One region of the Hohaiivirga grylli genome, then DNA from elsewhere that is predicted to be linked to it. Evidence: predicted binding sites of a transcription regulator. Region 1 holds the regulator's gene; each other region holds the start of a gene.
The links. Region 1 encodes LexA, which represses DNA repair genes until DNA is damaged. Its sites were predicted from a motif close to TGTTCNNNNTGTGTTCNG; they were not measured.

Region 1 (10,183 bases):
AGCAGCTTGGCTGCCTTTTCATCAAAATTCAATGGGCGTGAAGCATAAAGATAATAAGCATTATCAATCAGCTCAATCAGAGTTTTTGCGCGTTCTTTCAACCCTGCCATTGAGGCAAGAAACAAAGCTTTCAGCTCATTATTTAGCTGGCTTGGTGCTCCACGCTCAGAGCCAACCTCCGGAAGGATGATTTCAATAGCTTTAAGCAGCTGTGCATCATCTGTCTGGCGCATATAATGGCCATTAAGGTTTTCAAGCTTGGCAAAGTCAAAGCGTGCAGGGGAGCGACCAATCTGCTCAAGATTGAATGCTGCAATCATTTCTTCCGTTGAGAATATCTCCTGATCACCATGGCTCCAGCCGAGGCGAACAAGATAGTTTCTCAATGCATCCGGCAGATAGCCCATGCTGCGGTAGGCATCGACACCAAGGGCACCATGGCGTTTGGAGAGTTTTGCTCCATCTGCACCGTGAATCAATGGAATATGGGCCCATTCAGGAACATCCCACCCCATTGCATTATAGATATGTGTCTGTCGAGCTGCATTGGTGAGGTGATCATCACCACGAATGACATGTGTAACATTCATATCATGATCGTCCACAACGACAGCCAGCATATATGTTGGTGTGCCGTCAGAACGCAGCAGTACAAGGTCATCAAGATCTTTGTTCTGCCATGTAACGCGCCCTTGGACGTGATCATTTACAATGGTTTCGCCTTCAACGGGGGCTTTTAGGCGAATGACAGGCTTTACACCTTCTGGAGCTTCTGAAGGGTCTTTATCTCTCCAGCGGCCATCATAACGAAGCGGGCGGCCTTCTTTACGGGCAAGCTCACGCATTTCCTCAAGTTCCTGAGGTGTTGCGTAACAGTAATAGGCCTTGCCATCCGCAAGAAGCTGTTCTGCCACTTCACGGTGACGGGCAGCGCGGCTGAACTGATAAACGACATCCTCATCCCAGCTGAGACCAAGCCAGCTCAAGCCATCTATAATGGCCTGAATGGCTTCATCCGTTGAGCGCTCCCTATCTGTATCTTCGATACGAAGCAGCATTTTTCCGCCAAAGCGTTTGGCAAAGAGCCAGTTGAACAATGCTGTCCGTGCTCCTCCGATGTGGAGGAAGCCTGTAGGAGACGGGGCAAAGCGCGTAACAATCGGTTTGGTCATTTTGAGTAATATCTATTGCCGATAGAGGAAGGGAAACTGGGCATATAATATCTGCCTTACTGTCGTCTACCATGAGGTGGGGACAACGTTAAGCGAAAAGCTGCATTTACACGTATGAAACTATTGGATGCCCATATCCTCTTTTCAATTTCATTGAACGCAGTCCGAAATGGATGGCGGGAATGTCTGGTGCGGGAAAATGAGGATTACAGGATTCTTTGCTGGCTGGTTATCAGCTTTGGCGGCGGTATTGTTCTGTTCTTCCAGCTATCAGAACCGATACCCTTGAAGGTGGCCGCCTTTGTCTCGACCATTGCTTTTATTGGTGCTGGGATATTTTTTCGGAAACGCTTTTTCTTCATTTTATTAATGCTAATGGGGTTCTTTGCAGGTGGTGTGACGAGTTCTGCCTTGCGAATGGAACGCATAAAAACTCCTGTTCTTGAAAGAATATTGATTGGACAGCTGAAAGGATTGGTTGAAAGTGTTGAGATACGTAACGAGCGGCGCCCGCAGCTAACCGTACGTGTTTTAGAGTTTTCCGGATTAAAACCTTCGGAAATACCTGTGAAGGTGCGTGTTACATTACGGCCCAGTTCTATTTTGCAGGCCGGTGATTATATTGACGCTCAGGTAAGGCTATTGCCTCTTCCTCAGCCTGTGAGGCCATCAGGATATGATTTTGCGCGCGATGCCTATTTCAAAGGTATTGGTGCTGTTGGCTCTGTTCTTGGGCAGGTTTCATTGCTTGATAACAGTGCGCAATACACTTTGGAATCGGGTTTTATGTTTTCCATTGATAGGCTGCGAAACAGGATCGCCAAACAGATTTATGAATCCGTTGGTGAGCCAGGAGGTGGTATTGCCGCGGCTTTGGTGACAGGAAAACGTGGTTACATCACTGAAGAAACCAATCAGGCCCTTAGGGCCGCCGGCATCTACCATATTGTTGCGATTTCCGGGCTTCATATGGTGATTGCTGCAGGCTTGTTTTTCTGGTCCGTTCGTTATGCTTTATCGCTGTTTCCCGCTATTGCTTTAAGATGGCAGACCAAGAAAATTGCAGCCGTTGCGGCTATGTTTGGGGCCGTTACTTACTGTGTATTTTCCGGAGCCAGCGTTGCAACCATTCGTGCCCTTGTCATGACGATGGTGATGTTGGGAGCAATTGTTGCCGGGCGGCATGCTATCAGTCTGCGTAATCTATCACTTGCAGCATTACTGATTTTGCTTTTTTCACCTGAGGCCTTGCTTGGGCCGGGATTCCAGATGTCATTTGCAGCCGCTGCAGCTTTGATATCTCTTGCCCCTTACGCGTCTAGGTTATCTCTCAAGATGACGAATAGTGGAAGCTTTAAAAGGGTTCTTGTAAAAACTCTGAACTGGCTCATTGCCCTTTGTTTGACAAGTCTCGCTGCCGGGCTGGCGACAGCGCCGTTTGCGGTTTATCACTTTCATACGGCAATGCCATTTGGGCTTATCGGAAATATCCTTGCTCTGCCGCTGGTATCTCTCATTATTATGCCATTAGGTGTCATCGGGGTGCTTTGTTACCCCCTTGGGCTTGATGAGCCCGTCTGGTGGGCTGTTGGCATTGCAACAGGGCAGGTTGTGAAAGCTGCCCAATGGGTTGAGACCTTTGGCGGTTCTGTTCAGTACTTCTCGGCTTTGCAGCCGATGGTGCTGCTATTATCAGCCATTGCCCTGATTTGGCTGACGCATTTCCGGTCTCATCTGCGCTGGGGCTTTATTGCTCCGATGGGAGTTGCCATTGTTTCTACGGTACTATTTTCAAAAGAATATGTTGCATTTGTTGACAGAGATGGGAGAGCCGTAGCTGTCAGGTCAGAAAACGGGGCATTGGTTTTCGTTGGCCGTATCAATAGTTTTCTTGCAGAGCAATGGTTGCGTGCGGATGGGGACGGGCGATCTTATGCTGAGGTGAAACCGGTTAAAAATGCTGGTTGTGATGCGCTTGGTTGTGCGCATGAAGGTATTGTTTCGGTGGCGATTGTTCATAAATCAGCAGCTTTTGAGGAGGATTGCCGGCGGGCTGATATCATTGTTGCCACAACCCGCGTGCCCATTACGTGTCAGGCGCCTGTTATTATTGATAAAAGAGCATTGCAGGTAAAAGGGGCAGCAGCTGTTTTACGAAATAGTCAAAACCAGCTTATTGTTGAACATGCCAGAGTCGAAAATGCCCGGTGGCCATGGCAGCGTGGTTTATGAAAAAGGCCCGTTTTAAACGGGCCTTGGTGAGTAAACTCAGTAACGACGGAGTAGGCTGACCAAACGTCCCTGTATTTTTACCCGGTCTGGGCCCAGAACACGTGTCTCATAGGCAGGATTGGCAGCCTCAAGAGCAATTGAGGAGCCCTTACGACGTAGCCTTTTAAGAGTTGCTTCCTCATCGTCAATCAGTGCAACAATAATATCACCTGTATTGGCTGTGTCCTGACGGCGAAGGATAACGAGATCGCCATCGAAGATACCGGCCTCAATCATCGAGTCGCCGTGCACTTCCAGTGCAAAGTGTTCACCTTTTGAAGAAAGAAATTCTGGTGAAACAGTAACAGAGTGACTGTGATCCTGAATGGCCGAAATCGGAACACCGGCTGCAATACGGCCGATAACCGGAATTGAGATGTTGTCGTTATCTGTCTGAGGCAGGGTAGGCTTGCTGATTGGCGCAGCGATACGCTCTGCTGTCAGGCCACCTTCAACAACTGTTGGTTTGAATTTTGGGCGGGAGGCCGCACCTTCAGGCATCTTGATAACTTCAAGAGCGCGTGCCCGGTTGGGGAGACGGCGAATGAAGCCTCTTTCTTCCAGAGCGGTGATGAGTCGGTGAATACCGGACTTTGACTTGAGATCCAGCGCTTCCTTCATTTCTTCAAATGAGGGCGGAACGCCAGCTTCCATCAGTCGTTCATTGATAAAACAGAGCAGGTCGTGTTGTTTACGTGTCAGCATCGCCAATACCTTGGGCCAAAAGAAGTATCACATTCTGCATATCAGAAACAAATAGAGAACACAAGGAATGTTCTTGCTGTGTTCTACACAGCAGAAATCTCTTCAGGCTCAGGTAAGGCGGGAATATAAAAAATGGGAGCAGGTTATCCCGCTCCCATCAAGTTGAGGCATTTTTAAATATTGAGATGCGTTACTTACGGGCACCGAGGATATCAACGGTTACCCGACGATCTGGAGCCAGACACTCTTTAAGCTCAGCGGAAGGAATGTCTCCATTGCAGCTCGTTGTAATAGGCTTGGTTGCGCCAGCCGTTGCTGTCAAGATCGGGGCACGAACACCGCGCTGAATGAGATAGTGGCGCACTGTATTGGCACGGGCCTTACCAAGACGCATGTTGTAATCCCCATTGCCAAGACGATCTGTATGGCCTGTGAGATTAATGGCATCGATTGTAGCGTAGCCGGTGGTCAGCTTGTGAGCGAGCTCATCAAGGGTTCTGCGACCTTCTGGAAGCAGATCAGACATTGAAGAGCGGTCAAATGCAAACAGAGCATCAGCAGAAAGTGTGATCTGTTCAGGTTGTGCCGGGTCACACCATTTGTTCTGAACGGTTCCAACATTGCTACAGGCAGCCAGAAATACAGGCAGAGAGAGAGCAAACGTAATTGCGATAGTTTTCTTCATGATTTTTCTCACTGGATATTATGTGAAAGGGAATGAGAGTGGCGCTTAGCGCCACTCAATCTTCAATCCGAGATTGCCGCGATATTCTTCACGCTTTGCATCCGAGAACGAACGCGCATACGAAACATCCGTGAAGACATAGGCGCTGTCATTGATAGGTAGCTGGAAGCCGGCTCCCACTTCGCCCCATGTATGATTATACCGCTCGCTCACTACATCGCGTCCAAGAGCAACGTCACTTGTGCCCTGGAAGTCATGCCAGATATTTCCCTTCAGGAAGAAGGTTTTGGTGCGCTGGTATTCTGTTGGCGCACTATAGGCGAGGCGGAAGCCTACACGACCACGCCAGCCATCGGCATCCTTCTGGTTCACATTGCGATAACCATCATAGAAGTTATCAAGCGAGAGGCGCTGGTAGATAATTTGGGCCTGTGGCTCAACGTACCAGTTTTCCGTAATCTTGAATGGTGCGCCAACTTCTGCAGAGAGTGTCAGGCCATAACCATTCTGGGACTTCTTGTCGCCACCACTGCGTGGTTTGTATGTATTGTTGAAGTAGTTGAACTGCCCAACAACATCCAGATAAGCGCCCTTAGCCCCGACTTTCGTCAGATAAAAGCCAACACCACCTGCTTCAACACTACCATTGCCGGTATGCTTGTCGCCGACAACCATGCCGCTGACAGAGCGATATTTGTCATAGAACTTCAGATCATCGACACGGGCATAGGTTCCCATGACACCGAAGACAGTCTTCGCGCCCTGATTGTCTGAATCATAGTGTGTGTAAAGGTCGTGGCCTGCCTGCAGAATGAAGGTATTTCCTTCATAGCTGAGACGTTTTTCACCTTCATTTTCAGTATGTTTGGCAATTAGACGGCCCCATGCCTGAGACTTGACCATTGCTGAGCAGCTGTATCCGCATTTATCCCATGCTGTGACCAGTGGCTCGCCGGTGCGCTCATGGTAAGTACCGAGGATATCGTAGCCGAGTTCCATATTAACACGTGGCATCTGCACATAGGCAGAGGTTGCCTGCGAGTAAATTGGAATAGGCGTTGGCGTTGGGGGCGGTGTAACAGGTGGTGGGCTGCCCGGATCAACTGGAGTGACGACAGGCGGATATGGGTTGGATGCCTGAAGAACAAAGACATAGTCGTTGCCGCGCTTAACCAGTTGTGCTTCACCTGCATTGGTTGTCTGGGCACTGCCGGTAAAGACAGCCGGTGCGTTTTCATGATCTGTCAGAACCGTGATAACCGGCTTTGTCAGCTTTTCATAACTGCCCGGTGCAACAATATCTGCGACAGAGATATCGCCGATAATGTCATTTGGCAGTCGAACAATCGTCTGGCCTGTTGCAGTTCCCTGAATGAGCAGGTGATCTGTTTCAGAAAGGGACGAGACCACATTGCCTGTGATGACAGGATTCGGGTCATTGTTCCAATGAGTAGATACAAGCAACACAGAGTTTGCCGCACCAATGTAGTCACCGGTGATTCCCAGCTTGTTGGTTGCTGTATCCGTGAAATTCCGAAGATCAATCGTCCCTTCGTTGTTGACCAGATCAGCATTCATGATTGTCGACAGAATGTGGGTCTTAGACAGGGTTGAACCCATTCCAATGTTGACTGTTTCAATCGCAACCCCTGCGCCCTGGCTGACATCGCCAACCATGTTCATTCTGGCACCATCAGCAATATCGACAGTCTTCCAGTTCAGAAGCTGAGAGAATGTCTCACCTGCAATACCTGTTGGTGTTGCTGTGCCTTCACTGTAGGCATTCATCAGGAAGTCGCCCAGGTCAGCACTTAAAGTCAGCTTTGTTGTGCCGCCGACACCACCGTCAATCTTCTGCATGTCAGAACCGACGCTATCGGTTTTACCGTGAAGGTACACGGTATTATCACCTGCGCCTGTCAGCAGAATGCTTCCGACAACATGACCAGCAGAATCAATATCTACGCTTCCATTATCCTGTTTGAGGATGGCGATATTGTTGGTATTCGCCAGAACTTCAGCAATTTGCGCAATTTTCATTGTGCCTTGACCATCAAGAACAACGGCAGCAGCATTTGCTTGAAGTGTTGTTGTCGACATTGAGGTAACACCGGATAGCGTTACGTCGAAGGTTCCGTTGGCTGAAGACACAGACAGGGCGCTGGAATTCTCGCCTGCCGCTAATGTGTAGCCTGCTCCAGAGTTTTGTACGTAAACAACATTGCCATTATCGGCTTTGAGGGAAAATGCGGTGGCGTCGTTACCTGCTGAAGATACACCACCAGACTGGGTTGCCGTGATATTCCCTGCACCACCTGCAATGGCATTAACACCATAAGATGAATTACCAGCAGAACGGATCTGTGCCGTACCGGCCACATACAGGTTAATATTACCGCCAGTCGTTCCGACCTTCAGGGCATCAGAGTTTGTCCCCTGAGAACTGATAGTGCCTTCTACCCGAGTATCAGCAAGGCCTGTCGTAGTCTGAAGATTAGCTGCAATAGCATTGCTGCCACTGGTCTGTACTGTACCGCTGGAGACCTGCTCAAAGAGGATCGAGTTTCCGTTAAGCTGCATGCCACCGGAACCTGTACCTGTTGTTGATACCGATGCAGTCTGCCCCTGTTTGAATTCAATAGCACCACCGGTGTTCAGGATAATACCGACAGCGTTATCTCCCTTGGTGGAAACCTTTGTGTTTGTTGCCTGAGATAAGCTGATTTTACCATTGCCGGAAGAGACGGCATTGATACCGGCAGAGTCATTGCCCTCAGTGGAAATGGTGCTACCTGAAAGTCCCTGCAGCTGCATTATGGAAATTGCACCATTGGTGCTGCGTGCTTTCAAAGCATCAGAGTTTGCACCAAGTGATTTAATATCACCTTCCAGCTTGGCATCAAGTGCCCCCGTTGTTGCCTGGAAATTTGCTGCAACAGAGTTGATACCTGCCGACTGAACCAGACTACCGCCACCTTGCATAAAGGTGATAGCCGCAGCGTTGGCCTGAACGGCTCCTGAATTTGAACCCGTTGTTGTGACAGAGCCTGAGTTCTGTACGTATTCAACATTGCCGCCCGTATTCAGGAGAACGCCAACTGCATTATTTCCGATTGTGGAGACAGTGCTACCGTCAGCCTGTTGGAAGGTGATTTTGCCTGCTCCCGAGGAGGTTGCATTGATGCCGACAGAGCCATCACCCTCTGTCGCGATAACGCTCGCAGTACCATTCGTAATCTGTCTGAGAGTGATGGTGCCTGTAGCCGAAGCCCGAAGAGCATCAGAAGTTGCTCCGGTCGTCTTAATGGTTCCAGAGCTAATCGCACTTATGAGGCCGTTCGACGCTTTAATATCTGCTGCAATTGCGTTTGCACCCGATGACTGGATCACGCTGCCGCTATCCTGAGTAAAGGTAATAGTTGATGCATTAACCTGTACGGCACCAGCATCATCTCCTGTTGTGGTGATGGATGCATTCTGGGCCTGAGCAAAGGTTGATGCACCAGCTGTACTCAGCAGTACGCCTGTCGAGTTGTTACCTGTTGTCGTAATTGAGCCCGTGTTTCGCTGAACAAAATCAATCTGACTGCCGGCTGTTGAGACAGCATTGACACCAAGTGAGGTGAGGCCGGTTGTTGATACCTTTCCACCGACATCCTGTATCAGGGTAATATTGCCAGATGTACTGGTTGCCTTGATTGCATCTGATGTGTCGCCAGACGTTTTAATCTGGCCTTGATGCAGAATGCCAAGGGCACCAGCTGCAACCTGAAGATTAAGGGCAGAGGAATTTACACCTGCTGTCTCAATAATGCTGTTATTGGCAAGCTGGTTGAAGGTCAGGGTTGCTGCGCCATTGGCAACAGCCTTGAGAGCAATCGAGGTATCACCTGTTGTTGCGATACGGCCGCCATCATACTGCAATACAGTAATGTCCGCTGATGTGCTGGCAATATCTGCTGCATTTGAAGTGTCGCCCGATGAGGTCAGAACACCTGCCTGGCTGAAGGTAATAATGCCACTGTCACTGCGCATGAGAACAGAGTTTGAGTTATCACCACTAGATGTGATTGTTGTACCGGCAGCTTGTAAGAAGTCTGCTTTAATCGCATTGGCTGCCGTTATCTTAACGGACTGAGAGTTTACACCAGCTGTTGAAATACTGCCTGCACCCAGCACAACACGTGCAAAATCAGTACCTTGCAGAATATAATTGCCGTTTTTGAAATCTGTTACAGTTGGTGAAGCTGCGCCTGTTCCGAGCAGTGCCTGCCCCTGAGTGACATCAATACCAACAGAGCTGTCGGTTTTCATATCAATTGTTACAGCACCATTGGTCGCGAGCAGGGCATTTTCATGGGCAATTTTAATGCCTGTCAGGTTGTTGTTCGCACTGACATTCTGATTCAACCCTTCAGAGCTGACATTCAGAGCTCCGCCGACCCAAAGTGCACCATCTGCAACATCAATGCCCAAGCCGTTGCTGGCATTTGCAATCTTGATATTAACATTGCCATCAACCTTGGCCTCACCTTCATTCAGGAGAATACCGGTAACGTAATTTAATGTATCTTTAGCGCCGGTTGCATTGTTGTCGTAATAATTGACGTATTCATGAGCACCAATATTCATATTGATGTCGCCAGCAACATAAGCGCGGCCACGGAGCCTCTCAATCAGAACGTCATTATATTTTAGATCTTCAGCTGTAACGGCCAGACTATTAGCGTTCCCCTGTGTTACGCTACCGTTTGCGAAGGCATTGTGATTATAATCACCGCCAACAAACAGCAGCCCACCTCTGACACGTGTGCCATTAAGGATATTATTATTAGCCGTTCCGGCACCATTGCCCTGAACGACGTTCATATCGCCCTTAATGTCCATGAGGCCATACAGACGGATGACATCTTGCCAGTCTGCCTCGGTTAGAAAGGTTGCGTTGCCATCAACGATGATTTGCCCATTATAGTAGATTTCGGTGTTTGCCCCACCCCCACTTGCGGTTCTTTTTTCAGAAACAAGATCTTCGGAAACGTGTAAAGTGGCTGTTCCAAGAATGCTGCCGCTACTCGTGATGGCACCATCAGTACCAATAACTATGGTTCGGGAGTTTTGACTGTTTTTAACTTCAGAATATGTTCCGTGAATGATTGTCAGATTAACCGCATTGACCGTTGTATTATAATCATCTGTGGATTTTTCATGCCAGTGGCCAATAGCTAGGGTATGGCCACCCTGATCATTGTAAAGATAGGTATTCTGCCCCTGAAAATTAATAACGGCGCCATCAACGACGTTGATCATGGCTCTATGGAACGTTGGGCCAGCAATAAACAGTGCGTTGTCG
Region 2 (10,183 bases), 110 kb from region 1:
AAAAGCATCTTCAAGTTTCAGAACAGGCAGAACGAAATCAACGTTCTCACGGGGAGCATTGGTCACAAGCCCGACCGACAGTCCCTGCTGCCTAGCCCATGCGATAACTTCATAAACACCTTCGACCGGAGCAACCTGCGATGCCAGCTCCCGAAAGCGTGCTTCCTTCGCATCTCCGCGCCGACGGATTTCATCTTCATCAAGCTCCGGGAAGAAACGGGGCAATATCTCCTCGTTGCGCCCACCTGAAATATATTTACGGAAAAAAGCATCATCAACATGATGCCCAAGAGGAGCAAGAATTTCAGCAAAGACAGCTAAATGTACCGGATCAGTATCAACCAGGGTACCGTCAAGATCAAACAAAAGTGCTTTCAAGGACAATTCATATTCCAGTCGTAGTGGTAGGCAGTATATACAGAATTTATACCAAAGTGGCATAACACTCTATGAAAACAACTTCTACAGAATATTATTCTACCAAGCAGGCCTGTTTTTTTGTTTTAAATCAAAACCATAGGTGAAAAGCTCAGTTTTAGCTTGTAAGTTTTCATATTCTCTCCATATTGACTATGCATTAAGTATTTTTAGCTACTTTGTTTTTACTCCGGCCTTTTTATATGCCCCCACGGGCCGGCTCCTTAGCGTGGTCTTTGACCACGCTTTTTTTATTGCAACATGAGCGCTATTTATTACGCCATCCCGCCGGTAAAACCGCCCATTCGGGCAATACCAAGCAGCATCAGACGAACTTCACCATGGCATCCCCGCTGGTTACAGGTTTCCTTACTCTCAAGTTCATCCAGATAGAGATACTGACGATCTTCATCAGTCAGCAGTTGCTCGGCCGTTCTGAAATGAACCTTGCCACATGAGCGGCAAGTAAATTCTATCTTCTGGCGGGGTTCGAGATCCCGTAACTGCAAGTTCTGTTTCCAGCTCATTTCACCAAAAATCCTCTGCGTCCGGTATTCGTGAGAAAGATATCTTCCCGCCGGCATAACCACCGGATGGCTGACGCCATTCACCCAGTGAAATCACGGTCTGGCCATAACGCTGATTAAGCTCATCAATGGCCCGGGTTGTTGCCTCCCACTTACGGCGCTCATCCATATCTGTATTGAAAAGGTCTTCCTGACATTCATTTGCCTGACTGAAATCAAGGAGTGTCACCCCAAGATTGAATATCGGCCCGACCGGCAGTTGCGCTGCGGCCACCCTCCACGCCCTTTCCAGAGCCAACAGGATGGAGTGATCATCATTGACGGCCATCATCCGCTCCATATGCCGCCAGTTACTATCGCGCTGTGCCAGCCAGACCCAGAGCCCGGATGCATAAAGATTGGCCCGGCGTAAGCGACGGGCTGCCTTTACAGCCAACAAACGGGCAACCTCACGCGACCCCTGCAGGCTGCGGTTTTCAGGTGGTAGAACCCGGCTATGGCCGATCATACCCTGTTTGCTCTCCTCAGCTTCAATATCGTAGCCGTGGAGCGCATACCAAAGGCGCTCCCCATTCACGTTCCCCCATATCTTGCGCATCAATTTCGGATCAGTTCGATACAGGCTCTCGGTGCTGTAAATATTGGCATGATAAAGCCGCTGTCGCATATTGGGGCCGATACCGGGGATATCCTTGATATCCATTTGTAACAAAGGTCCCGGCATATCCTCCGGCTTCCAGACAGCAAGACCATCGCCATAAACACCATCATGCCATTTGGCTTGTTTGCAGGCAATTTTTGCCAGGTGCCTGTTAGCTGCTGCACCCATCGTTAAAGTAATATACGGGCCAATATTATCTGACACGGCCTTCTTGACTTCATGGGCAACAGCAGCCGGATTATGGATGGCCGTACTATCCAGCCGACAGGAAAGCTCATCGATGGATTTGATGACATCAATCGGTAGCACGGACGATATCTGCATGGTCAGCGCGTTATGTGCCCGGCGGTAGAGATCTGGTGATTGTGCAACAATCTGAATATCCGGGCAGATACGCCGGGCTTCACGAATGGACATGAAGCCTTTTATACCAAGCATCTTGGCCTCTTTTGAGACAGCAATCAGCCCCGTTCGTTCCGTATCACCAAACGGCACAACACCCACAGGCCGCTCACGTAAACGGGGCCGCATCTGCTGCTCAACGGATGCAAAGAAGCCATCACAATCAATATAAAGATGCTCCACCGTCTCTGGCTTGCGCATATCCTGTGTCCCATGTTCTTAATTAGAACATATAGTGAACAAATTATATATCAGGAGTCAACGAGAATGATTTTTTCATTGCCAGATAACAACGCTGGAAAGCGGGAGAGAATAAATTCAGTGACCAAAGATAATACAATCAGAACAATATCTTAAAAATAAAAATGCCTAGAAATGTTTAGCGCCAAAGAAGAATTGTTGGCGCCATTTTTTGCCTATTCAATTCCATCAACAGCAAGAGGAACACGCATGTAACAATAATCTATAATTTGAAGGAAACATCAGATGGACAAGAATACAACGGATACGCCTACCGAGTATTATGATGTTCTGATTATCGGTGCCGGTATTTCAGGAATTGCCGCCGCCCACCACCTTCAGGAACAATGCCCCGACAAGAGCTTTGCCATATTGGAAGCCAAGGAAAGTTTTGGCGGTACATGGCTCACCCATAAATATCCAGGCGTGCGCTCAGACAGCGACCTTCATACCTTCGGATATCGTTTCAAGCCATGGACAGGCGCGCCCATCGCAACCGGTGATGAAATTCTCGCCTATATGAAATCCGTAATTGATGATGACGGGTTACAGCCCCACATCCGCTACCAGCACACCGTTGAAAGCGCCTCATGGTCCAGCGAGGAAAACCTCTGGACCATAACAGCCAGAAGAAGTGATACAGGCCAGTCTCTCCGCTTCAAAACACATTTCCTCTGGATGTGCCAAGGCTATTATCAGCATGCAGAGGGCTACACCCCGCAATGGCAAAGCATGTCTTCATTTAAAGGCCAGATCATCCATCCCCAGACATGGCCAGAAGATTTGGAGACTGCGGGCAAGAAGATTGTTGTCATCGGCTCTGGTGCCACGGCTGCAACGCTTATCCCTGCCCTTGCCGGGAAATGTGCCCATGTCACGATGCTCCAGCGCTCACCAACATGGTTCACGACCGGGCGCAATGCCAATGCCATGGCAGAAGAGCTACGGCTTCTTGATATTGATGAAAGCTGGGTTCATGAAATCACCCGTCGTAAAGTCCTGCGTGATCAGGCCCTTTTCGTCCAGCGCACGAAAGAAGAACCGGAAAAGGTCAAAAGTGACCTTCTGGCCGTCCTACGTGAACATCTGGGGAATGACTTCGATATTGATACCCATTTCACCCCACGCTATCGCCCATGGCAACAACGTGTTGCCTTTATTCCGGAAGGTGATCTCTTCAAGGCCGTAAGAGAGGGCCTAGCTTCTGTTGTAACGGATGAGATTGATAGCTTCACCACACACGGTATCCAGCTGAAATCAGGTAAACATCTTGATGCTGATATCATTGTCACGGCAACGGGCTTCAATCTCTCCGTTCTTGGAGACATCAGTTTTACGATTGATGGAGAGCCACTCAACTTTGGCGATACTATCACCTACCGTGGCATGATGTTTACCGGCCTCCCGAATATGGTCTGGGTTTTCGGCTACTTCCGTGCCAGCTGGACACTCCGCTCTGACATGGTGGGAGATTTCGTCTGCAAGCTTCTGAAGCATATGGATGCGAACAACGCCAGAAAGGTCACGACTGAACTTCGGCCCGAAGACGAAGGCATGACACTTGGGCCGTGGATTCACCCGGAGGACTTTAACCCCGGCTATCTCGCCCGCGGTATGCATCTGCTCCCGAAACAGGGAAACAAGCGGGAATGGCAACATACCCACGACTACTGGCTCGATAAAGACGACTTCCCCGCAATTGATCTCAATGACCCCATCTTCAGCTACGCCCGCTGAAAATAACCCTCATTGTGTTTATTGACGGAGATATCGACATGACTGTTTCCATACCTATGAAACGCCAGCTCGTTCAGACCAACGGTATCAGCACCAGCATCCTTGAAGCTGGTCGCGGGCGGCCAACCATTTTGCTGCATGGTACCAGTTCCAGTGCCCTGATGGGCTGGGGCCCTCTTCTCCCCGAGCTTGGCAAAACCAGAAGATGCCTGGCTCCTGACTTTATCGGCTCAGGGGAAACGCAGGATAATGGCGGCGCGATTACCCTCGACATGCTGATTGCTCAAGTCAAAGCAACAGCAGCTCTTGCCCCTGATGAGCCGATAGATATTATCGGCTATTCACTGGGCGCTGTTGTTGCTGCCGCGGTGGCATCAGAAATGCCAGACCGCATCCGCCGTCTCATTCTGATCGGCGGCTGGGTTAAAAGCGATATAAGAATGAACCTGCTGTTTGATTCATGGATTACCCTTGCCCGAACAAATCGCTCTCAGCTTGCCAACTTCGTCATGCTCAACGGCCTCTCGGATGCCTTTTTTGAGACCATTGACGAGATAACGCTCGCAAACCTTCAAAACCAATATGCAGAAAACCTGTCTCCGGGCAGTGACCGCCAGGCCGCATTAGACGCAACCATCGACATCTGTGCCCGCCTCCCCGACATAAAAGCCGAAACCCTCGTCATCAGCATGACCGACGACCGTATGGTACGGCCCCATCATTGCCGACAACTGGCGCGAGGAATTAAGGGTGCGAGGTTCGAGGAGATTGATGCCGGCCATCTGGTGTTTGTGGAGAAACCTGAGAGGGTCGTTGAGCTGATTGAGGCCCTTAGATGAGAGAGACAGAAAACATCTGATAGTGCTGCCCTAAAATTTCTCAACATCCGATCACGAGAAACCGGCTGATCTGCTATTTCAGCTATGGGAAAATATGTTAAGGACAAGCTATGAAAGCATTCCTTATCATTTTTGGCATCATCATCTGTATTGCCACATTCCTCTTTTTCACATGGTTCAGTGCAATGGGCTGCATGTCCACAACCGCAGCCCCCTGCCGTGGCAATGACTTCTTCCGGGAAGAGGCCATCTACGCCTTCTACATTCCGTTTGCCATCGGACTGTTGATTACCCTAGCCGGGATCATGAAGAAGCGTTGATGGCTATTAGAGTTGGTTGAAAAGGGATGCATGGGCTCCTACTCAACTAAGAAGTGCCATAATCCAATCACGAAAATGGAAATATTTTCCCCAAACCTCTTCGTTCTCGAATATTAATGGGCTATCTAGAATAGAAACGTAATTTAAGATAAAACCGTAAATCTATCAAAAGGATAGCGGAGAAATGATGAAACTTGCAGCCTTACTTGCACTTATAAGCTCATTTTATAGCCTTGCACATATTATGAAACAAGGAACATATAAGGGCATTCCTATCCTTAAAGGTATCAAACGCTTATTCACCCAGGATTATGATAAAGCTGCAGTCTTTCTTGCATATATGTCCGCTACAATAACTTTCATGTCGTAATTGAAGGGTAATCAAATCAATGCCATGGCATATAGGAACAGCCCTTTGGCTTATTATTTTAGGTTTGATGATATATTCAATGGTCTTTCTTGCAGTAGCTCTAATTAGACCTGTTTATTATAAAATTAGAAAATATTTGAAATAGAAAAGCCCCTTATGGGGCTTTTCAGTTCCAGAGCTAGCCAATTCTCTAGATTGGGGTAGTCACCTACCATCTATCCCTAACAGCAGATTTCATATCTTAAGCTTCGCCCGCAGGAGGGGGGAAGATCATAGATAGATCAACATCATGTACTTCTTTCCATGCTTGAGCAGGCCATGCTTTTACCGTTCCCCATCGAGGATCTAGAACATTATTAACGGCAATGTTATTTGTCCGACACCAGCGGCGCATTGGTACCCAATCGTATTTCACCCCTGTTATGTTCTCGATTGCGGTAATTGTGGCTTGCTTGGCTCCTTGCCCCAATTCATCACATAGTTGGTTTGCTCTACGAACGGCAGCAGAGGCGGTTGCCATTGCTGTTGCTTCTCGGCGGCTGCCGATCTCTGCCTTTGTAAGTTCTGCGTCTAATCTACTTTCCCGCTCACTTTTTAATTCGGTCAAAATCCGAATTGTTGTATCAGGATTTGCAAGTATCGCTTCAATAGTTTGAGGCATGACCAACATATTATTTTTGAGTACTGACGGAAGTACCTCTTTAAATATCCATCCTTTAAACTGCCCAGCAGTAGGAAGAGATGAACGAGTAACTAACCGCATAACATCAGACTGACCTATTAGAATTGTTCGGGGATCGAGAGACTGTATACCATTACCCCCTACTTGAGAGGTATTCTTGCAATGATCGCTAATTGCTTTGTGAGGATTGGAATAGCCAAGTCGTTCCGCAATATCTTTGGCAACAAACCATGCCATACCATTACGCTCAACAACCCTAATATTTCCAAATTGTTCACTTTGAAAAAGTGTTGGGACTGGTAAAGTTGTATCAGTTGTACTAAGTGTATTTATATTCATCACGTTATTCCTTATGTGATTGATAATTTAAAGCGGCGGGTGAGGGTCGAAATTCTCCCGCCGCTTTTTCTATTTCAGACTGTGCTTCTTTCATCAGTAACAGACCGAAGCCTTTTACAAGGATTCTTATCTTTGATGCGTGGCTTATAAAGTCCAACAATAAGCCCATTCCCCATCTTTTAAATTCAACCTGTAGTATCCTATGGATGCTACAAGTGCGCTGCTCAGCATAAAGTTTAACCTTATTATTTAACCTCTACTATAGTACCAAGTCTTTTTTGTATTTAAAGACAAGTACAAATATAAATTCACTATGATATTTTGTCAACCTTCAGTTGCAATCATTTTTCATTTCATGTATTTATTTATTAGTGCAAAAAGGAAGTGTAATGGCTATTGAGAGAAAAAGACCCCCAAAAGGCGAAACCCTAACCATCCGCCTGGACACCAAAAATCGATTTATGCTTGATTTCATGGCTCGCCTTAAAGGGCAAACTATAACCATGGTTATAGAAAGAGCCTTAGCTGATGCAGCTGAACGTACAGTGATTCACAAAAAAAGCCCTTTTTCACGGAATGATTACTCTGAAAACTGGAAAGATTACTGGGATGTAAACGAAGGCATACGCAGTTTAAAAATTTACCAAGAAAACGAACTTTTCCCTACTTATGAAGAAGAGAAACGTCTACAGTTCACAAAAATTCATCATGTTTTCTTTTACAAAGACAATACATTTTCTATCTTCATCCCTCATTATATCGAAATATTATGGCCTAGAATTGATGAGTTTATAAAGTTGTGGGACGAGACTAAATCTAAAGATTACTTTGAAGCTGGAATGGAAATGCTAAGAGCTATTTCTGAGGCTGGACTTAGACCGCCAACATGGCCTCCGCAAACTACGCAGAGTCAAGAAACTAAAAGTCGTTTCAATGATTTAGATGACGACCTACCGTTCTAATTAGTATTTATATTTTTAATCGCGTTATTAAAGTTTCACGCTATTAGCTTACTATTTATCATAGGGTATGCATCTTAAAACTGACTAGTTCACTAAAAGACTGCAAAACAATTTTAAAGGCTGAAAATAAAAATGGCGCGCCCTACGGGACTCGAACCCGTGTTTCTGCCGTGAAAGGGCAGCGTCCTAGACCGCTAGACGAAGGGCGCGCGGATCCGCGCTAAGCGCTGCGGATTGGCGCTGTATAATGGGGTTCTTCTCCCGGGGCAACCCATCTGATGCATTTTTTTTCGTCACACACAGGCTCTTTTTGAAGATCATCCCGGCATGGTTAAGATATAGCTACGCTTTCAGGCCTCGCAGCACACAAGCAATAGAAATATTTTTCTTCAATTTATTGTTTATTCTTAAGGCCTTGCAATATCAATGAGCCGCAAATCAGCCTTCTCGTTACCACCCCAGCGGTCAATCGAGAGAGTGCCAGCAGCATGCACAAGTTCACCAATATTTTTTTGCAAGGCAATACCTAATGGCTGCCCGGCGGCGCGAAAAACGATGCCGCCAATGGTTGTGCCATCGCCGGAGCGAAGCTTGATTCTGATATGGCCGGAGCTTCCAACCTCCCGGGCCTCAACAAGACGGTGATTGGTGAAGGCAAAAACCGGCTCTGGCTGGCTGGAACCGAACGGGCCTGCCTTCTGAACCAGTTTCAAAAGCTCAGGCGTTGCCCCACCTGCCGTCAGGATGGCATCTACTTCCAGTGCCTCACCCTGCCCGTCATCAGAACCATGGGTCGAAAGATACCCGGCAATAAAGGCACGAAACTCTTCTAACCGTGCGAGCGGCACCGTCACACCTGCCGCCATGGCATGGCCACCACCCTTGATGGCAATACCCGCATCAACGGATGCCCGAACGGCAGCACCAATGTCATATCCCGCCACAGAGCGCCCTGAGCCTGTTACCTGCTCCTCACCAGACAGGGTAAAGGCGAAGGATGGAAGACGGAAACGCTCTTTTACACGGGCTGCAACAAGGCCCACAATACCAGCATGCCACTCCGGCGCATAATTGAGCAGTAAGGTTGTCTGGGGGTGCTGCTGGAGATAATGTTCGGAAGAAGCCATTGCTTCCTCAACCGCCAGCTGTTCAATCTGCTGACGCTCTCTGTTGAGAATATCAAGCTCACCCGCAAGACGCCCGGCATTCTCAGGCTCTTCTGTCAGCAGAAGGCGCGTTCCTAAGCCTGCATCACCAATACGGCCGCCCGCATTAATGCGAGGCCCAATCAGATAACCAAGATGCCAGGCCTCAGGCGCATCCTTAAGACCAGCGGCATCTGCAAGTGCAGCCAACCCCGGACGGCTGCGGCTGCGCATCACAGAAAGCCCCTGACGCACAAAGGCCCGGTTCAGGCCCTTGAGAGGAACAACGTCCGCAACGGTTGCCAGCGCAACCAGATCAAGCGCTCCCATCAGGTTCGGTTCATGCCCAGCCTGCCAGAAGCCTTTTTGGCGGAGATTACGGTTCAGCGCGACAAGAAAGACAAATACGACACCCGCTGCACAGAGATAGCCAAGGCCTGAAAGATCATCCTGCCTATTGGGGTTCACCAGTGCATTGGCATCTGGCAATTCAACCGGTGCCTGATGGTGATCAAGGATAACGACATCAAGCCCAAGACGGCGGGCTTCGCTAACGGGCTCATGCCCACTTGTCCCGCAGTCTACCATGACCAGCAGCTTTGCCCCCTGCCCGGCAAGATTGCGGACAGCCTCGGAATTCGGCCCATAGCCTTCTGTCAGACGATCCGGGATATAGGTGATGTAGGGAACCTGCGCCTGACGCAGATAATCAGCAAGAAGCGCCGTACTACAGGCACCGTCAACGTCGTAATCGCCGAAGATGGCAACTTTCTCGCGGGCAACAACGGCCTGCGCCAAACGCTCTGCAGCCTTCTCCATATCCTGCATAACGGATGGATCTGGCATCAGGTCACGCAGTTTCGGCTCAAGGAAGCTTTCAACCTCTTCCAGATCAACCTGACGGCCTGCAAGAACACGGGCCAGAATATCAGCAATGCCGTAATGTTGAACCATGGCGGTGGCAATCGCATTCTCATGCGTATTGCAACGTTCAACCCAACGCTGTCCAAGTTCGGAAGCGGTTACGCCTGCCAGAGTCTGTCTGTCGTTTTTTAAGTTTGATTCGTTCACGGAAGCATTATGCCCTTTTCAAAGAGAAAGGCATAGATAACAGCCCCTTCTATGAGAAAACCCCGCAGGATAACTGCGGGGTTCTGCATTATTCAGAAAGCTCTGAGCGATTAATCGAGGAAGAACTTTGCCAGTTCACGGTGCTCAGCATAAATGCGACGCACGGTTCCTGTTGCAGAGCGGTAAACGATGGTTTCTGTCGTGATAACATCTTTACCGAAGTGTACGCCCTTTAGCAGGCCACCATCAGTCACGCCGGTTGCAGCAACGATCACGTCACCGGAAGCCAGCTCATTCATGTCATAACGCTTGTTGAAATCGGTTACGCCCATAGAAGCAGCGCGGGTACGGCTTTCTTCGGTATCGAAAATCAGACGACCCTGCATCTGACCACCGATACAGCGCAGAGCGCCAGCAGCCAGAACGCCTTCAGGAGCCGCACCGATACCAACATAAAGGTCAATACCTGTC
Region 3 (10,183 bases), on a different contig from region 1:
GGCTGAAATGGAAGCGCGCGGCAAACAGGCATGGAAGCCTGAGAAGCGTGACCGCAAAGTCTCAACAGCTCTGAAAGCCTATGCTGCCATGACAACCAGTGCAGCCAAGGGCGCTGTCCGTATTGTTCCGGAGTGAGCATTGTCCGACAGGTTTAAAGTAATCTCAAAATCCGCGCCGAAGTCCTTTTTGACGCGGATTTTTATTGGAATGATCGGGCTTATTCTGACAGCCCAGTCTGCCTTTGCGGCAACCCAGATCAGGAATAACAAGGCCTGCTTTGACAAGGAAATAACCACTCAGGTTGTTGGCTGGAATAAATACGGCGACTTAATGCTCTCCTCAGGACAGACTGTGTATCTGGCCGATGTCATTATTCCACAATGGAAAGGCCGGAATAACCGCAGGTTTCAGGAGATCAGCAAGCTGTTTGGAAAAACAGTTATTGTTAAACTGCAAAGCAAGCCTGATCGGTGGAAACGATACATGGCAGCCGTTTCCCATAATAACGATGACATCGCCCATAAACTTGTCAGAAAAGGGCAGGCCATTGTTTCAGCACGCGAGAAAACGCGCCTGTGTACACCACAGCTGCTTGAGTCAGAGAAGGAAGCCAGGGAAGGCAAGTTTGGCCTCTGGGCGACAAACAGCTTCACACCGATTGCAGCAACAGACATCCAGACTCTAAAGGAAAAAAACGGCCAGTTTGTTTTGGTATACGGCACCATCATCAATATCGGTGAACGTAAAAACTGGACCTATCTGAATTTTGGCACCAACTGGAAAAATGATCTGGCCGCCATGATACCCGCCGGAATATGGGGCAAGCTGAAAGAAACCGGCCTATCTGTAAATGAGATAAAAGGCAGAACAGTTTTGTTACGGGGAACTGTAAAATTTTCTGATCATTGGGGCCCCTCAATCGAGATTCAGGCAACTGAGCTGTTACAACTGGATGGCGGCGTGTAAAATCACACAAAAAATGAGATAAAAGCGCAACTATTTTAATGTTTGTATACAGGTCATATATTATAGCCAGAATGAAGGTGGAGATGGTATGAATTATGTTCCATTATCCAGCTTATGCCCTATATGGGTATTCTAGGGATTTCTGATTTCTCAGATAATTCAATAGTGATCATCGGGAAGAAACAGTCGGGCGCGTTGTTAGTCGGTATGGTTGGTGTTCTGAAAACGACATTCAAGTATGGCGTATCAGCACTTGTGCTGTGTCTTTTGGCTGCCTGCTCTACTAATGGCAAAATATCTTTGCCAGCAAATACCCCACGCACGCTTGGAGCTTTCTCAGACAGTTCCAGAGATCATGCACGACTTGTTGCAGCCTTCGGAGGTGAGTATAATTATCCACCTGCCAAACGTATGCTGGAAAATATTGTCCAGCGGCTTGTACGTGCCTCAGACAGACCCGACAGATCCTATAAAGTTACAATTCTGAATTCTCCTATTGCCAACGCCTTTGCGCTGCCATCCGGGCATCTTTATGTAACCCGGGGCCTCTTAAGCGTTGCCAATAATTCCTCTGAAATTGCAGCCGTCCTCTCTCATGAGATGGCCCATGTCACACTGAACCACGCTGAAGCACGGACTGAACTGCAGGCACGCTCTTCTCTGGTACAGCGGGTCAACACAGAAGTATTAAGCGACCCGGCAGCAGGCCGCATGGTCAAGACACGCAGTAAAGTCAGTCTCGCAAGCTTTTCCCGGTCTCAGGAAATTGAGGCGGATGAAGTTGGGATCAAGACACTGGCTGCAGCAGGTTTTGACCCTTATGGTGCAGCAGGCTTTCTGGCGAATCTCAGCCGTTCAGTAAACAGTACGGCTAAATCCAAAACTTCACCTGACATGCTTGCGACCCACCCAAGCACGGCAGATCGTATTCGGCGTGCTTTGACAGAAGCCAAAAAATTCTCAAGTCCACGTGCACAGGGGACAGATCGTTCAACGTATCTGTCTGCAATCAATGGCATTGCCTTTGGTGACGATCCTTCCGATGGCATTGTACGTGGCAGACGATTTGTTCATGCACGCTTTGGCGTGACATTTGATGCTCCTGAAGGCTTTTCGCTTGAAAATACTTCTCGCGCAGTACTCGGTGCCTCAAGCAATGGTACCTACAAGCTGCTTTTTGATGCCGTCGAAAGCCGTTCAGGCCAATCCCTTGAGGATGTTCTGCGCAATACGTGGAACGAAACGATTGAAACGGATTCCATCACAAATATCACAATCAATGGGTTGCCAGCTGCAACAGCTTCTTCCCGCAGTGCGGAATGGAACTTCCGTCTGGCAGCCGTTCAGATTGGAGATACCGTCTTCCGGTTAATCATTGCAGCCCCAACCAATACCGGTGATATTGACCGCGTCTTTAACCAGTCGCTGGGCACGCTACGCCAAATCAATAGTGATGAGGCCCGTCGTATTAGCCCGCTGCACATCAAGATTGTTACCGCCCGGGCGGGTGATACGCCTGAAAGCCTTGCCTCAATGATGATTGTAACAGATCGCCCTCTGGAGCGGTTTGCCGCTCTTAACGGCATTTCAACATCAACAGCGCTTCAGGCTGGAGCTGAATACAAGATTATCGCTGATTAAAAAATGCGCCGCAGAATTTCCACGGCGCACCCCGTCATGAGATTAAGTGACAGCAATAATCTCTCAGACGAAAGCTCCAACTGCCTTTGGATGGCGCTCAACTAATGCACGCCGCAGTTTTTCCAGTGCCCGGTTCTCAATCTGACGAACACGTTCCTTGGAAATCCCAAGATCATCACCAAGCAGTTCAAGTGTTACCTGATCATCCTGCAGGCGACGGGCCCTCAAGATACGCAGTTCACGCTCATTAAGAACATCAAGTGCATGATCCAGCCACTCGGCGCGGCGTTCGCTATCAATTGAATCGGAGACTGATTCATCCGGAAGCGGGCTGCCATCGACCAGAAATTCAATACGTTCTGAATTAGTACCGGAATCGCTATCCATCACCGGAGCGTTAAGCGACGTATCGGGCGCTGACAATCTTGCATCCATCAAAGCAACATCACTGCTGGAAACGCCAATAGCCAGAGCAATCGCATTATGGGCCTCGTCAGAGACAAGTTCATTCTGTCCCTGTGCCAAACGTGCCCTCAGGCGGCGCAGGTTGAAGAAGAGTGTCTTCTGGGCAGAGCTGGTACCACCACGAACAATTGACCAGTTACGAAGAATATAGTCCTGAATTGATGCCCGTATCCACCACGTGGCATAAGTTGAGAAGCGAACTTCCCGCTCTGGCTCAAAACGTGCTGCAGCTTCCAGCAAGCCCACGTGACCTTCCTGAACAAGATCAGACATTGGCAGACCGTAGTGCTTGAATTTGGCAGCGATTGAGATCACCAGACGCATGTGGGCATAGGCAAGGCGGTGCAGAGCAACTTCATCATGATTGTCTTTCCATAAGACGGCAAGCTGCCGCTCTTCATCACGCTCAAGAAAAGGAGCATCCATGGCTGCTCTGATAAACTGGCGTCCGACTCCTGGTACTCCACCCATGGTAACCTCCACTCATCACAACATCGACTGAGTAGGAACGGCCCAGGACAGAGAAAGTTCACTCGAATTTAAGACTTTTTTTTATTCAATTGTGGGCCCGTGCTGATTCACACAAAGCGATTATTTTTCTCATTTTTCGACATAATCTTATGGAACCACATGAATTATTTTAGCTTTTCTGCGTCAGATATTTCACAATTCATGAGAAAAGAAATAAAACAGCCTGATTGATCTAAGGTAGGCATTTTAAAAACCTGACCTATATTTTTCACCCGCGGATATAAAAAGACCCCGGCTTTAATAAAACCGGGGTCTTTTTATTAAAAGATTATTATCAGGAAATTATGCAGCTGCTTCTTCCTGATCTTCAGACGTATCTGCTTCACCCTCAGCAGCCTTTACGCGACGTGGAGACTTGGCAAGACGGCCTTCAATCAGAGCAAGAGCTTCTGTTGCTGTTACCTTGTTAACGGCAGCGACTTCGCTGACAACGCGCTCAAGGGCAGCCTCATAAAGCTGACGCTCGCTGTAAGACTGCTCAGGCTGTGCTTCAGAGCGATACAAGTCACGAACAACCTCTGCCACTGAAACGAGATCACCTGAATTGATCTTTGCTTCATATTCCTGCGCACGGCGCGACCACATGGTGCGCTTAATGCGTGCACGTCCAGACAGAACAACGAGAACTTTCTCAACATGCTCTGGCTCCGCCAGCTTACGCATGCCAACACTGGCAGCTTTAGCGGTTGGAACACGAAGAACCATTTTATCTTTTTCGAAAGAAACAACAAAAAGTTCCAGTTTGAAACCAGCAACTTCCTGCTCTTCGATAGCCATGATGTGACCTACGCCATGAGCCGGGTAGACAATCGCTTCGCCGGTCTTGAAACCTCCGCGTGGTGAGGTCTTCTTAGTGGTCGTCATGTTATCGGGGCCTCCTACCTTGCCCTCAATGTCAGAAACATTCGGGCTAAATCTTCCGGCATGAACCGGCGAGACAAAAAACAAAGGCTCAGACGAAACACGTCTCGTCTGATGCCGCGCTCAAGTCAGTTGCAAGTGGAATTCCACACATCATCCCTATCGATAACATAGTTAGAGCCATAATGCCCCTGCCTACCTTTCTGACAGTCGCTTTACGGGATGTTGTACGCAGGATGCGCAATTGACAGTAAAGGAGACCCTATCACAAAAAAGCTAATAAAGCAAAAGAAAACGCGCTCTCCGCGAAAGATCGTTAGCGGAGAGTAAACTGTAACATTCTGATTTTTATAGTTTGTTGCTTAGTCGCCATCACCTGGCTTATTGGAGAAATGCTCTATTTTATTAGGCTTTCCATCCCATTCAGCCGCATCCGGCAACGGGTCTTTCTTCTGTGTCAGGTTAGGCCAGATACGGGCCATATCAGCATTAAGCTTCAGCCAGCTCTCTGTATCCGGTTCAGTATCCGGACGAATGGCATCTGCCGGGCATTCTGGTTCACAAACGCCACAATCAATACACTCATCCGGATGGATAACGAGCATATTCTCGCCTTCGTAGAAACAGTCAACAGGACAGACCTCAACGCAATCCGTATATTTGCACTTAATGCAATTGTCGGTAACGATATAGGTCATCTTCATCTCCCCGCGACTACAAACCAGACAGAACGCATAACATATTTCATGTTTTACTTCTGTGTACCGTGTCACAGCATAAACTGCTGATTAGAATGCCTCTAACGCCTGAGGCTGCCTGATGCAAGCCCTAGATGTCAGCTAGTTGCTGTTGCTTCAACAACAACAATGAATATTGCTAATGAAATCTGAAAACTATTTACTTTTGAAGAGTAGGCCTGCTTCTTTTGCAGGGCCCCGGCGAAGACCTGGCGCAAGCACTTCAATAACAAGCGTTGTTCGCGGCAATGCAATTGTTAAAACATCGCCCGGGCTTATTGCATAGGCGGCCTGCGTAATGCGTACCCCATTAACCCGCACATGCCCATCCAAGATAAAACGTGTTGCAAGGGTACGCGACTTGATAATTCGCGCGTACCACAGCCACTTATCCAGACGTTGCTGACCTTCACGCATCCGGCCCCAGGCCTCAGGATTTATTATCCTGAAGCTGGTTCTTCAATGCCAGAAGCTTTGCAAATGGAGAATTCGGATCCGGTTCCCGGTCACGACGGTTATCCTGTTTGCGTTCAAACGATTTATTATCGCGTGGCCCGGCTTTCTTGTCAGAACGCTTCGGCCCACGGCGATCCCGGTCGGGGCGGGAGAACTTCTGTCCTTCACCCTCACGGCGTTCACCACGGTTCTGATCACTACGCTGACCGCGGCGCTGATTGTTCTGCCGCTGGCCCTGACGCTGCTGACCATCATTAAAGCGTTGCTGATGCCAGATTTCAATCGTAGCAGGCTCAGCCGGAACTTCAGCGGAAGCATCTGCAGCCTCGGAAGCCGTTGCTTCTGTCTGCTCTGCAACAACAGGCGTATCTTCAGCAACCGCCTGTTCAACAGGAGCTTCATCTGTAGCAACAGGTTCTTCCTTAGCCGCATCAGCAGCCTGAACTATTACACCCGGAATTGGAGCCGACGGAATGAGCGCAACTGTAATCGCTGCCCCTTCACGGGTTTCGGACGTATATCCAAGGGATTTCAGAATTGACGAGAATTCTTCACCAGCGCAGCCAACAAGTGATGTCATGGCAACGGTGACAACGAAGCCATTGCCATCAGCTGCACCAGCCGGTGGCTCACCGGGTGTTACACCCGGACGGTAGGCAATCGCCGGACGAATAAGATCAGCAAGACGTTCGAGAATATCAACACGAACAGCTCTCGTCCCACAAATGCGGAAGCCTGCTGAAAGGTAGAGACCTACAGCAATTTCCGGATCCATAGGAATAGATGTCCGGCCAGAGCTTGCAAGAAGTGCAATCTCGTCAATACCCTTCTGGTCAAGGCCGCCGTTCTTGAGAGCCCATAGCTGGGTTGCCAGTGTTCTGGGAGCCGGCTTCAGAAGAGCAGGCAGATAAATATGATAGGCACCAAAGCGGACACCAAGCTTACGCAGAATACCACGGGCATCCTGATCAAGACTGCGAACATCCTGCAGAACTTTACTGCGCTCAAGAACACCAAGTGTTTCTGAAAGCTGGAAACCAATTCCCTTGGCAATCCCTGTCAGCTCTGCTGCGTCTTCAAGCTGCATAGCAGGGCCAAGCAGACGAACGATGTAAGCCTTCAGCCATGCGCGCAGGCGAATTTCAATCTTCTCACGGGCCGGGCCGGAAAGCTGATCATCTGCAATGATACGAACATGCGGTTCATAAAGTTTTTCACCAGCTTCCAGCTTGGCAACCGGCTCACCAGTCCAGCGAATAGTGCCATCATTAGCAATAACCAATGAGGCATCTGCTGCAGCCGAAAAGCGTTCAGCTCTGGCCTCAATCTCGCTTGCTAAAGCTTTTTCAGCAGCATTTCGCAATGTTTTGGCTTCAACCGTATCGGCCAGTGATTCCGGCACGAACTGAAAACCATGAATATGACCAACGTGTTGACCTTCAACGGTCACTTCACCAGCAGTTGATATTTGCGCTTCGAGCATTGTGTTCTCTCTAAGGCGTCGCATAAGAAAGCTTGTTCGTCTGTCGACAAAACGTTGAGCAAGCCTCTCATGCAAGGCATCCGATAAATTGTCCTCTACCAGACGGGCGACGCTCTGCCAATGTTCCGGATCCTTTAACCAGTCCGGCCTATTGGCGACGAAGCTCCATGTCCTTACCTGTGCAATACGGTTCGACAGGGTATCTATATCGCCATCTGTCCGATCAACCAAGGCCAATTGACGAGAAAACCACTCTTCAGGCACAAACTCTTCATCCATAATGAAGCGATAAAGGGTTCCGATTAGGTCTGCATGCCCTTGTGAAGACACTTTTCTGTAATCCGGAACCTGACATATTTCCCACAGTCTTTTGACAGCAGCAGGTGTTGAGGCCATCTGACGGATATCATTTTCCTGAAAAACATTTTCCAGTGCGATCACATCTTCATTATCAGGTGCAAGGACGAGCCCGCGCTCATTCGGTGAACGGCCGAGGGAGGCACGCAGGTTGACCAGACTGGAGAAATCCAGATCAGGATTACGCCATTGCAATATCTGAACCGGATCAAATTTATGGCTTTCCAGCGCTTCAACAATTTCAGGCTCAAAAGGCGGGCAACGGCCTGCTGTTCCGAAGGTTCCATCACGCATATATCGTCCAGCGCGCCCTGCAATCTGAGCCAGTTCAGCCGGAAAAAGCTTGCGAAACTTAAACCCATCAAATTTACGGTCTGCAGCAAAAGCCACATGCTCAATGTCGAGATTCAACCCCATCCCGATTGCATCGGTTGCAACGAGATAATCGACTTCTCCCGATTGATAGAGCTCGACCTGAGCATTTCTTGTACGCGGAGAAAGAGCACCAAGCACCACAGCCGCACCACCTCTCTGGCGGCGGATCAGCTCAGCAATCGTGTAAACTTCTTCAACTGAAAAAGCGACAATGGCCGACCTTCTCGGCAAGCGGGAAATCTTCTTTTCACCCGTAAAGCTAAGTGTGGATAATCTTGGCCGCGTGGTAATCTGGATGCCCGGAATGAGCTTTTCCAGAATCGGCCGCATGGTTTCAGAACCAATCAGAAGAGTTTCCTCTGCTCCACGCTGGTTCAGAATCCTGTCTGTGAAAACATGACCACGATCAAAATCTGAGGCTAACTGAATTTCATCAATCGCGACAAAAGCGAGTTTAAGGTCACGCGGCATCGCTTCAACCGTCGACACCCAATAGCGCGGTCGGTCTGGCTTTATTTTTTCTTCACCAGTGATCAGTGCAACATTATGTTCACCAACCTTCTCAACAACCCGCTGATAAACTTCACGGGCCAGCAGGCGCAAAGGCAGCCCGATCATTCCGCTACCACGGGCCAGCATCCGTTCAATGGCGAGGTGGGTTTTACCTGTATTGGTTGGTCCCAGAACAGCCGTTACATTCTGCCCCCTAAGAGCTGACGGCAATGAGCGTACAACATTAACAGCTGCCCCACTCTGTGAAGCCTTAATACGCTCTGTTGCAGGTACGGGTCTTCCACGCCTAGGCCCCTTTTCATTCCCTAAAGCGTTCTTTTTTAGTTTCTCAATATATTCAGGAGGGAAAAGATGCTTCACCAGCAATATCCAAATTTTAAATCAGACAAACAGACATCAGAAATAGATTATTTGGTCAAGGAAAAAAGTCTTCTCTAATATTATGAAAATTTAAGTATATACAAAAACTTATAAAAATAGTTGCTTTAAGAAACTAAATTCTATCCATATCGAAAAAAGCATATCACAAAAAAAATTAAATTATATAATCAGATAATATAAAAGAAAAAAATATTGATATATTTAAAAATAAAATATATTTTAATAAAAAAAAATCATCCAAATAATTTTTAACATAAAGTTCTAATATTTAGTGGGGTATCCTATGGGCAGATATATCAAGAAGCGCTCTTTGCGTACAGTACAAACTTATAAGTCAACATTGTTAGCCGGAACAGCAGTACTATCTCTTTTAATACCTTCAGCAGTATTGGCAGATACATGTACAGCAACAACCTGCGTTTCGTCTTCAACTTCAACAAATACAGCGACAGCGACTGGTGGTGCAGATCTGACATTTCAGAACAGCGTCAATATTTCGACTGGTTCTGTCGCACTCAATGCGGATTCATCCAAAATAACATTCAACCAGAATGTGGATTTTGTTGCGAGCTCAGCAATAGGTAATTCCTACTGGCTTCAATCATTGAACAGTACAATTGATGTGAAAGGCAATATGGATGTCACGGCAACGTCGACATCAACAAATCCTTTTCTGCAGCTCAGCAGTACAACATTCAATGTGGATGGAAACCTGACTTTCAATGTCACAGCTAAGTCCAACGGTACTCCAGCTGGCAGCATTAACTACATACTCGTCCAGAACGGAAGTGTCCTGAATGTTGCAGGACATACGCAGATTGATGGTTCTAACGCGAGCGATCAGACCAGCATTCTCATGAATCCGAACGGCACGCTCAACTTCAGTACCCTGACCATTGACATGGGCACGGTAACAAGAGCGAAAGCAGGCAACCTTTCAGGGGTTCTCACATCAACCGGGGCAACTGTTATCAAGGGTGGTGAGTGGTCTCAGGCTATCTGGGCCAGCAACGTTTCTACAACCAGTCTTGGAGAAAGCACCGTTACGGCTGATCAGCTGAGAGCAACTTATGCAGATAAGCCCATTATCGTAAATATTGGCGCTGATGCCACTATTGATACCGGCCGTGCTGTCACTATAATCTCAGCCGCCGATTCGCTTGTCCTTATCAAAGGCCAGATATACAGCACCCATAACAGTGACAATACCGTAGTTTACGGAAATTCACGAAGTGATGAGGTCCGTATTCAGGGCAATGCTTATGTTGAAGGCTGGATCGAGACTGGCGCTGGAGATGATTCCCTTTACATTGAATCAGGGCAGTTCATTGGCTCTCTTGATGCCGGCACCGGCAATGATAAATTTGTCATAACAGGCGGCTCAGCAACCACAACCAATGGTTTCTATATGGGCTC

Region 2: WJT86_RS06420 (Y-family DNA polymerase) is a predicted target of LexA. The motif match lies at 2,232-2,249, and genes of this name have one in related genera.
Region 3: WJT86_RS11010 (helicase-related protein) is a predicted target of LexA. The motif match lies at 8,698-8,715, and genes of this name have one in related genera.

Annotation. Positions count from the first base shown of each region.
Region 1 is NZ_JBBYXI010000002.1:550,258-560,440, forward strand. Features, by position in the region: gene gltX (glutamate--tRNA ligase) at 1-1,172, opposite strand, end outside; gene WJT86_RS06930 (ComEC/Rec2 family competence protein) at 1,362-3,404, shown strand; gene lexA (transcriptional repressor LexA) at 3,441-4,148, opposite strand; gene WJT86_RS06940 (OmpA family protein) at 4,339-4,833, opposite strand; gene WJT86_RS06945 (autotransporter outer membrane beta-barrel domain-containing protein) at 4,879-10,183, opposite strand, start outside.
Region 2 is NZ_JBBYXI010000002.1:436,955-447,137, reverse strand. Features, by position in the region: gene WJT86_RS06430 (HAD family hydrolase) at 1-384, opposite strand, end outside; gene WJT86_RS06425 (hypothetical protein) at 693-944, opposite strand; gene WJT86_RS06420 (Y-family DNA polymerase) at 946-2,208, opposite strand; gene WJT86_RS06415 (flavin-containing monooxygenase) at 2,494-3,984, shown strand; gene WJT86_RS06410 (alpha/beta fold hydrolase) at 4,023-4,823, shown strand; gene WJT86_RS06405 (hypothetical protein) at 4,934-5,143, shown strand; gene WJT86_RS06400 (BRO-N domain-containing protein) at 5,755-6,534, opposite strand; gene WJT86_RS06395 (hypothetical protein) at 6,924-7,496, shown strand; tRNA gene WJT86_RS06390 (tRNA-Glu) at 7,630-7,705, opposite strand; gene recJ (single-stranded-DNA-specific exonuclease RecJ) at 7,904-9,712, opposite strand; gene glpX (class II fructose-bisphosphatase) at 9,823-10,183, opposite strand, start outside.
Region 3 is NZ_JBBYXI010000004.1:56,914-67,096, reverse strand. Features, by position in the region: gene ilvD (dihydroxy-acid dehydratase) at 1-136, shown strand, start outside; gene WJT86_RS11040 (thermonuclease family protein) at 209-967, shown strand; gene WJT86_RS11035 (M48 family metalloprotease) at 1,091-2,608, shown strand; gene WJT86_RS11030 (RNA polymerase factor sigma-32) at 2,672-3,544, opposite strand; gene WJT86_RS11025 (CarD family transcriptional regulator) at 3,887-4,468, opposite strand; gene fdxA (ferredoxin FdxA) at 4,828-5,163, opposite strand; gene WJT86_RS11015 (RNA-binding S4 domain-containing protein) at 5,359-5,619, opposite strand; gene WJT86_RS11010 (helicase-related protein) at 5,633-8,596, opposite strand; gene WJT86_RS11005 (autotransporter family protein) at 9,051-10,183, shown strand, end outside.